2 regions of the Microbulbifer sp. ALW1 genome follow, and region 2 is predicted to be linked to the other one. Evidence: riboswitches for the same ligand, from Rfam matches in the RefSeq annotation. Region 2 holds a riboswitch; the other holds the start of a gene.
The links. A riboswitch is a leader RNA that binds a small molecule or an ion and turns the genes downstream of it on or off. The one in region 2 is predicted to bind thiamine pyrophosphate.

Region 1: linked by a shared signal. The riboswitch ahead of thiC (phosphomethylpyrimidine synthase ThiC) and the one ahead of GRX76_RS07700 (TonB-dependent receptor) in region 2 are both predicted to bind thiamine pyrophosphate.

What each region holds. Positions count from the first base shown of each region.
Region 1 is NZ_CP047569.1:3,758,250-3,762,902, forward strand. It holds gene thiO (glycine oxidase ThiO) at 1-210, opposite strand, end outside; gene thiC (phosphomethylpyrimidine synthase ThiC) at 409-2,334, opposite strand; TPP riboswitch at 2,475-2,573, opposite strand; gene GRX76_RS15565 (aldehyde dehydrogenase family protein) at 2,858-4,225, opposite strand; gene GRX76_RS15570 (sulfite exporter TauE/SafE family protein) at 4,243-4,653, opposite strand, start outside.
Region 2 is NZ_CP047569.1:1,893,752-1,898,404, reverse strand. It holds gene GRX76_RS07710 (peptidylprolyl isomerase) at 1-562, shown strand, start outside; gene GRX76_RS07705 (hypothetical protein) at 559-1,152, shown strand; TPP riboswitch at 1,245-1,360, shown strand; gene GRX76_RS07700 (TonB-dependent receptor) at 1,412-3,565, shown strand; gene GRX76_RS07695 (YkoF family thiamine/hydroxymethylpyrimidine-binding protein) at 3,754-4,014, shown strand; gene pnuC (nicotinamide riboside transporter PnuC) at 4,018-4,653, shown strand, end outside; gene GRX76_RS07685 (choline kinase family protein) at 4,653-4,653, shown strand, end outside.

The DNA.
Region 1 (4,653 bases), 1.9 Mb from region 2:
GCCGAGTTGATAGATGGGGAGTGGGCAGTGGAACAGTTCGGAGAGTGGCGAGATCATGCCGGCGGCGGTGTGGCAGGCGCCCGCTGGGCTTTCCAAACTACCGGAGTCGAACAAGGTTATCTGGTGGCCTTTTTCAGACAAACGCCAGGACAGAAGGCGCCCCATCAGTCCAGCGCCTGCCACTGCGATATTTAAGTTTTTCTCTGCCACTTTGGGGTCCGTGGTACTCAGTCGGATAGCTTAGGGGCGGCAGCGCTACGGGTAAGCCTTTGCCAGACACGGGCTAGGCGCCCCCCCTTAACCCATCCATGGGGGCTCTTCTGCGAGGTCCCTCTCGCAGAAGGTCTGGCAAAGGCTTACCCGCATCGCTGCCTTCGCTTTTAGCTCTGTGCTTTCTATCGCCCGAAATCAACCCTTGTGGTAGATCTCGGAGCCCATATCCATAAATTTTATGGACATTTCTTCCATGCCCTTGCTGGCTTCTGCTTCCTGCTTTGCCGCGTAGTCACGGACGTCTTGGGTAATTTTCATTGAACAGAATTTCGGGCCACACATGGAGCAGAAGTGGGCGACCTTGCCGGATTCTTTTGGCAGGGTTTCATCGTGGTACATGCGCGCGCGTTCGGGGTCGAGGCCGAGGTTGAATTGGTCTTCCCAGCGGAATTCGAAGCGGGCTTTGGAGAGGGCGTCGTCGCGTTTGTAGGCGCGGGGGTGGCCTTTGGCGAGGTCGGCGGCGTGGGCGGCGATTTTGTAGGCCATTAGGCCTTCTTTTACGTCTTCTTTGTTGGGCAGGCCGAGGTGCTCTTTGGGGGTTACGTAGCAGAGCATGGCGCAGCCCATGCTGCCGATCATGGCGGCGCCGATGCCGGAGGTAATGTGGTCGTAGCCTGGAGCTATGTCGGTGGTCAGGGGGCCGAGGGTATAGAAGGGGGCGCCGTGGCAGTGCTCCAGCTGTTCGTCCATGTTTTGTTTGATCTTGTGCATGGGCACGTGGCCGGGGCCTTCGATCATGGTTTGGACGTCGTGTTTCCAGGCAATTTCGGTGAGTTCGCCGAGGGTGTGCAGTTCGCCGAACTGGGCTTCGTCGTTGGCGTCGGCGATACAGCCAGGGCGCAGGCCGTCGCCCAATGAGAAGCTGACGTCGTAGGCTTTCAGGATTTCACAAATATCCTCGAAGTGGGTGTAGAGGAAGTTTTCTTTGTGGTGGGCGAGGCACCATTTGGCCATGATGGAGCCACCGCGCGAGACGATGCCGGTGACGCGTTTGGCGGTGAGAGGTACGTAGCGCAGCAATACGCCGGCGTGGATGGTGAAGTAGTCGACGCCCTGCTCTGCCTGTTCAATCAAGGTATCGCGGAATACGTCCCAGTTGAGGTCTTCGGCAATGCCGTCGACTTTTTCCAGGGCCTGGTAGATCGGTACGGTGCCGATGGGGACCGGTGAGTTACGCAGGATCCATTCGCGGGTTTCGTGGATGTTCTGGCCGGTGGAAAGATCCATTACGGTGTCGCCGCCCCATTTGATGGACCAGACGAGTTTTTCCACTTCTTCTTCGATAGAGGAGGTGATCGCGGAGTTGCCGATGTTGGAGTTCACTTTACACAGGAAGTTGCGGCCGATGATCATCGGTTCCAGTTCTGTGTGATTGATGTTCGCGGGGATAATGGCACGGCCTTCGGCGACTTCGCGGCGGACGAATTCCGGGGTGATTTGTGGCGGAATGTAGATGCCTTCGCGAGCTTTCTGATAGTCCGTTGTCGTCAGCTCCTCAGCGATTTTCGCGCGACCCATGTTTTCGCGGATGGCGATAAATTCCATCTCCGGGGTGATGATGCCCTGGCGCGCGTAGTGCATCTGGGTGACGTTCTTGCCGGGCTTGGCTTTGCGCGGTGCGGGCAGGTTATCGAAGCGGATATGGTCGAGGCCCTGGTCGGCCATGCGTTTCTGGCTGTAGGCGGCCTGGCGGGTGTCGAGTATTTCGGTGTCGTCGCGGGCTTCGATCCATTGCTGGCGCAGTTTCGGCAGGCCTTCACGGACGTTGGGTTTGTAATCTGGGTCGGAGTATGGGCCGGCGGTGTCGTAGACCTGCAACGGTTCATTGGGCTCAAATACGGGGTTTTGTTCGTCGCCGCCGACGAGGCTTTGGCCCAGGCAGATTTCGCGAACGCCGACCTTGACGCCTTTGTGCTCCCCTTGCAGATAGACTTTGCGGGAGTTGGGGAATTGTTGGGCGGTGAGGTTATCGAGGAATTTTTTGGCACTTTCCTGCTGTTCGGCGCGGCTCTTCTTATTTGTTTTATTAGTGTTGGTTTTTGGTTCGGCGACTTGAGACATGCTGACCCCTTGCGTCATTTCTGACGTTCCATGGATGGTATCCGTGAGTGGATGCCGGGGGGCAGATGGGAGAGCGGGTTTCGGACGCGCAGATTTAAAATCAAATTTAAATCTGGATTCAAACATGCGTACGAAAAGTAGCGAATTCAGATCTTGTTCCCTACGCGGGGGTTACCCCGATCAGGTTCAACGGATCTCGCAACAGCGATCTCAGCCCAAAGGCACTCCGACAAGTTGGGGCCGAGTATAGTGGTAATTTGACCGGAAGGACAAGTCTTTGGGAATTTGAGGTGTGGTTCTGCGCCCCGTATTGGGTTTTTCGCGGCTTGAAGGTCCGTTGTACTTCGTAGCACTTCTAGTGGCGCCCGGTCACTGGGTAGTAGCTTTCAGGACCGCTGTGAATACGTCCCTGTACGCTGCGTCGGCGACGTCCATGTCGCCGACGCTCCTGAAAGCTACTACCCAGCGCCCGGCCTTCGATTCACACTTCTGACTTCGATTTCACCATCTGGCTTCGTAGTGGTTAGATCACCAGCGTCTTTTGATAGCTCATTTCTCGGATGGCGTAGCTCACGCCTTCTCTGCCTACGCCGCTTTCTTTTACACCGCCGAAGGGGAAATGTTCAGCGCGGAAGCCCGGGCCGTCGTTGACGGCGAGAAGGCCTACGTCCAGTTGGTTGTATAGACGTTTTGCCAAGGCGAGGTTTTGGGTGAATACGCCGGCTTGCAGGCCGAAGGGTGAACTATTGATCAAGGAAACCAGTTCTGCTTCGTCATCGAACTTGCGCAGCGGAACAACCGGACCAAAGGTTTCTTCCGCAACCAGTTCGGCGTCGTCGGCGACGTTGTCGAGGATGGTTGGCCAGAGGATATTGCCTTCGCGCTTGTGACCAAACAAAACATTTGCACCGCGCTGTACGGCAGATTCGATGCGTCCTGCCACTTCATCGGCAGCGGCGGTGTGGATCAGGGGGCCGACGAAGGTGTCGTCAAGAGCGGGGTCGCCGACGTTTAGGTTGGCGGTGGCGGTGACGAGTTTTTCGGCGAAAGCATCGAACACTTCGCTGTGGACAAACAAACGTTTGGCGGCGGTGCAGCGTTGACCGGCAGTGGCAAAGCGTTGGTTGATGGTGGCGTTTACCGCCGCATCGAGGTCGGCGTCGGGCATGACGATGAGCGGGTCGTTGCCGCCGAGTTCGAACAGCATTTTTTTGTAGCCGGCGTTCTTCGCGATGGCGTTGGCGGCGGCGGTGCCACCGGTGAAGTTGATCGCCTGGATTTCCCGGTGGGACACCGCGTAGCTGGTGGCTTCGATATCCGGGATCAGCATTTGCAGTACGGATTTGTCCATGCCGGCGGCGTAGCAGAGTTCTACCAGCAGCTCCGCGGAACGTTTGTTCTGCGGGCCGGGTTTGAACAGGATGGTGTTGCCTGCGGCAAAGGCGGGGCCGATTTTGTGTACTGCGATGTTGATCGGGAAGTTGAACGGCGTGATGCACAGCACGGTGCCCAGCGGCTTCCACAGTACCACGCCGATTTTTTCGCGCATGGGCGGGAAGGCGTCGGAGTCGAGGGCTTCGCCGTTGATATTACGGGCTTCCATGGCGCTGGACAGGGCGGTGTTGTAGGCGCGGTCGATTTCGATTCGGCTGTCACTGATGGTTTTGCCGGTTTCTTCACAAATCAAACGGGCCAGGTCTTCCTTGCGTTCCAGCATTAGCTGGGCAAGTTTCATCAGGATATTCGAGCGCTCAAATGCGGGGGTGGCCAGCTGGGTTTGGCGGCCGGCCACCAGGGTTTGGATCGCCTGCTCTACTTGTTCTTTGGTGTGGAAGTCGTAGGCTTCGATCTGCTCGCCGTTGTAGGGGTTAATAATCTGATAATCGGCCATCGTATATACCTAAATTCTTATGCTACAAACAACTGGTAAACAATACGCGCCCCGGCAATCACGAGTGCCGCGCGCATTAAGTTGAAAAAAACTTCGCTGTTGATCCGGTTCAATAGTGCAATACCGATGCGGGTACCAATTACCGCAGCTATGGTGAGTAGCAGGATCAGCCCCAGATGATCGGAAAAGGCAAATCCCAGATAAATAAACGCAGGCACCTTGAGTGCGTGGCACCAGGCCTGCATCACGGATTTGTTCGCCACAATCTCTTTGGGCGTCATATCCTTGCGCACAAAGAAAGCGGCCAGCAGCGGATCTACCGCACCGGCGACAATACCCAATGTACCGGTAGCGATGCCCACCCAGAAAAAATTGCGCGGCTTCAGTCGGATTTCCGGCAGTTTTTTCGGTTTGAAAACGGTGTAGAA
Region 2 (4,653 bases):
ACAGGATATCCACGACGAAAACCCCAAACTGCAGGCCCTCGCCAGACAGGTCACCGCTGAGGAAATTGCAAACTATTACTGGCGCCACCGGGACAAATTTACCCGGGTGGAAAAAGTTCATGCCTATCACATTCGCCTGGACAGCCAGGAGCTAGCGGACCAGGTGTACGCAGAAATTCAGGGCGGCTTGTCCTTTGCGGAAGCCGTAACACGTTACTCCCAGGCCGAAGACAAAGCCTCCGGTGGCGCACTGGGGTGGATAGACCGCAACAGCCGTGAGGATCACTGGAGCAAGGCGCTGGCATTTGTGCAAACACCCCATCAGGTTTCCCGACCCGTTCGCAGCCCCCAGAACGGCAAAGTGCTTTACTGGGAAATACTCTTGGTAGACCAGCGGGAAACCGGTTTTCAACCGGCAGACGGCGAGTCAGTGCGCTACCGGGCTGCCAACGCCATTGCGCAGCAAAAGCTACAGCAGACGTTCCAACAGTTACTGCACGAATCTCGGGAAGCCGCCCACATCGAAATACACAGAGAAATAAACCGGAAGAACGCATCATGACGCGCCAGTTAATCACCTTCGCATTTATTTCCGCAGCTCTTCTCGGTGTCTATTGGTCTGGGGTTTGGCCGACAGCGGCTAATGGTGTCCCCACCAATGGCTCTGGGCAGTCATCGCAAAAAGCTGACGCAATCGCCAAGCGGAGTCCCTCATCCTCCCCCTTGCAGTCATCCGACCAGCAACCTGCACAACCGAAAACCGCCAGCAAAGGGCCTCAGGAGACAGAACCCAGCGCGGTTACCTCGCTGCGCCAGACTATGGCCGCAGGCGACCCGCGCATGCCCCCTCTGGCCCCCAGGCCCAGCGATCGGGTTGCTCCCACCACCCAAGAGCTGGCAGACCACAAGCTGTATCAGGCGTACGAAGCGCGTCAGCAGCAGCAGGTGTACGCCTCTTTTGCCGCCGCTTCGGCCAAAAAAATCGCCGATTTAAAAGACATGATCGCACTGGGACGGCAGGGCGGAGTATCACCGGAGCAGCTGGCTGAAGGTGAGAGAAAGCTGGATCGACTGAAGAAGCAGCGGGCGCAGCTGCTAGAGCAGCATCCACAACCTGCAGGAGAAGCGCCGCCGAAGCAGGTCCAGAAGTAGCCACAGAAGCAAGCCCCGTCCTCGACCTGGCGGCTGCTGGGGTTCACATTCACCAGTTCCGACACTTCTGCATATCTGCTACCATCGCGCCCGCAAAACCTAAGGGGTGGCAACCGCCTGAGATGCCGCCAGATCATATCGGTCTGGCCCGCAAACCCTTGAACCTGATCCGGCTAATACCGGCGTAGGAATAGGTAGTCCACAAGCTCCCCTCTTCACGTCGCACTCCGGGTCTCTCACTTATTTGTTCGAGAGAGCCATGAATTCCAATAACTGCATCAAGCCCAGAACCAAATCCGGTATCAAGCCTGTCGCCCAGGCGATCGCCACTGCCACAGCCCTGGCCAGCGTGCCTGCCGCTGCGGAAACCGCCATCGAAGAAGTGGTGGTTACCAGCCAGCTGCGCACGGCCAGCCAGTTTGACACCCCCACCAGTGTGAGTGTTTTGGATACCGCCGTCATTGAAACCCGCGGCGCGACCAATCTTGAGCAACTGCTGAATCTGGCGCCCAACGTGAATTTTTCCAGCGGTGCCTCTCGTGGCCGCTTCGTGCAGATCCGCGGTATCGGCGAGCGCAGCCAGTTTATCGACCCGGTGAATCCGTCCGTTGGCCTGATTGTCGACGGCATCGACTTTACCGGCCTCGGCCTCGCCGCCAGCACCCTGGATATGCAGCAGGTGGAAATCCTGCGCGGCCCGCAGGGCACCGTGTATGGCGCCAACGCGCTGGCGGGTCTGGTGAGCATGACCAGCAATGCACCGACTGCGGAAACCTTTGCAAAAGTATCCGCCGAAGCCGCCCGCTACGGTTCCCACACTCTTTCTGCGGTCACCAGTGGCCCACTGTCAGAGCAATTAAGCTACCGCTTCGCGATACAGAATCAGCAGTCCGACGGCTATGTGCACAACCGCTACCTGGACCGCAAAGACACCAACAATATTGATGAGACCGTGGCCCGCGGCAAGCTGCGCTACCAGGCCAGTGACGACCTGCAACTGGACTTCACCCTCTTCTACCTGGACGCGGACAACGGCTACGACGCCTTTACGCTGGATAACTCCCGCAACACCCTGTCCGACCAGCCGGGCTGGGACCGTCAGGAAGCCCTCGCCGGCGCAGTGAGCGGACTTTGGTCCGGCAACGAACTGTTCACCGTCAAATCCGTACTGAGCGCCGCCACCTCCGATACCGAATACGGCTATGACGAAGACTGGACTCATGTGGGCTTTCACCCCTGGGAATACAGCTCCACCGACAACTACCTGCGCGACCGCGACAACCTGAGCGTCGACGTGCGCCTGGTCTCCACCGACGAAAGTCGGCTGTTCGGCGGCAGCACCGGCTGGGTGGCCGGTGCATACCTGCGCACCGAGGAAGAAGCACTGGAACGCAACGCCAGCTTCGCCAGCCAATTCGATACCGACAATGCGGCCATTTACGGGCAGCTGAATACCGCCCTGAATGCGCGCTTCGAACTGATTGCCGGCCTGCGCCTGGAGCAGCGCCGCGCGGACTACAGTGACTCGCTTGCGGTCACCAGCGATACCAGCGAAGACCTGTGGGGCGGCAATATCACCCTGCAGTTCAACGCCACCGACAACACCATGCTTTACGGCACCCTGTCCCGCGGCTACAAGGCCGGCGGTGTCAACGGTCGCATTATTTCTGCCTCGGAAAACAACCCGGCCATCGGCAGCGACACCTTCCTGTTCGAAACCGAAAGCATGCTGAACTACGAGTTCGGGGTAAAAGGTGATTGGCTGGAAAGCCGCCTGCAGGCCCAGGTCGCCGCCTTTTACCAAGACCGCAGCGACGTTCAGGCCAAGCAGTCCATCTTCAACCCGGACGACTTTTCCTTCGATGACTACCTGGCCAATGCTGCCGGTGGTCACAGCACCGGTATCGAAGCGGAAATCAACTTCCAGGCCAGCGATGCCCTGCAACTCTTCGCCACCTTCGGCTGGCTGAATGCGGAATTCGAAAACTTTGTCAGCAGCACCCACGTCGATGGACGCGATGACAATACCGGGGAAGCTTCGCCGGTGGACCTCAGCGGCCGCGACCTGGCCCACGCCCCCAACTACCAGTACTTCACCGGTGCCGAGTACGCACTGACCAGCAACCTGACGGCGCGCGTGGAACTGGAAGGCAAAGACGACTTCTACTTCTCCAACAGCCACAACGAAAAATCCACCGCCTACGAACTAGTCAATGCGCGCCTCACCTACCGCGGCGACAACTGGGATCTGTCCCTGTGGGGCAGAAACCTCACCGACGAAGTGATCTACACTCGCGGTTTCTATTTCAGCAATCAGTTCGGCAACAATCCGGCCAACGGCTACGTGCCGGAAGCCTACTACCAGCTGGGAGAACCGCGCACTGCGGGTATCTCCGGCAGCTATACATTTTGATTTAGTGAACTGAACTTGCTATGAAGGTACCGATGCCGGGTATACCTTTGCGAGACCGTCTGCGGCCTGGATGGCCGCAGCCGAGCCCCCATGGATGGGTTCACGGCGTGTCGCGCAAAGGTATACCCGGTATCGGTACCGCCTCGCACAAGTTCAATGGAACGCCCCTATAACTCAAGAGATTTGATATGCAACTCTCCGTAGATATCAGCATGTACCCGCTGAAAGACGAGTACATTCCGGCCATCAAGGATTTTATCCAGCGTCTGAACGAACAGCCGCAGCTGCAGGTAATCTCCAACACCATGAGCACCCAGGTATTCGGTGATTACGATGTGGTGATGGATGTCCTGAAAGCGGAAATGCGCAAATCCTGGGAGCAGTTCGGACGCGCGATCTTCGTGTGCAAATTTATCGACGGCGACCTGAACCCCAACATTGGACTCTGATCCATGTTCTCCCCGGAAATCCGCGAAGCCATCGCCACCGCCTACGCCGCCATGACCCTGTGGGAACTGGCAGCGGTGGTACTGGCGCTGACCTATCTGCTGCTGGCAATGCGGGAAAATATCCTGTGCTGGTACGCAGCCTTTGCCAGTACTGCCATCTACCTGTTCCTGTTCTGGGACGTCAGCCTGTTGATGGAATCGGCGCTACAGATTTTTTATCTGGTGATTGCCGTGTACGGCTGGTGGCAGTGGCGACACCGCAATAAAGAAGGTGAAAAGCTGCATATCCACCGCTGGTCCGCCGCCATGCATTTCTCTGCATTTACGGGAGTGGGCGTACTCACCCTGATATTTGGTTACGTACTGGATAACTACACCAGCGCCGCCCTGCCTTACCTGGACTCCTTCACTACCTGGGGTGCCGTGGTAACCACCTATATGGTCACCCGCAAGGTACTGGAAAACTGGCTTTACTGGATCGTCATCGACGGTGCCGCGATTTATCTGTATATCGACCGCGAGCTGTATCTCACAGCACTGCTGTTTGTGCTGTACGTGATCCTGGTCATTATCGGATTTTTCCAGTGGTATGCGCTGTACCAAAAACAAACTGGCAGCCAGGAACAGACGGTTACCGCA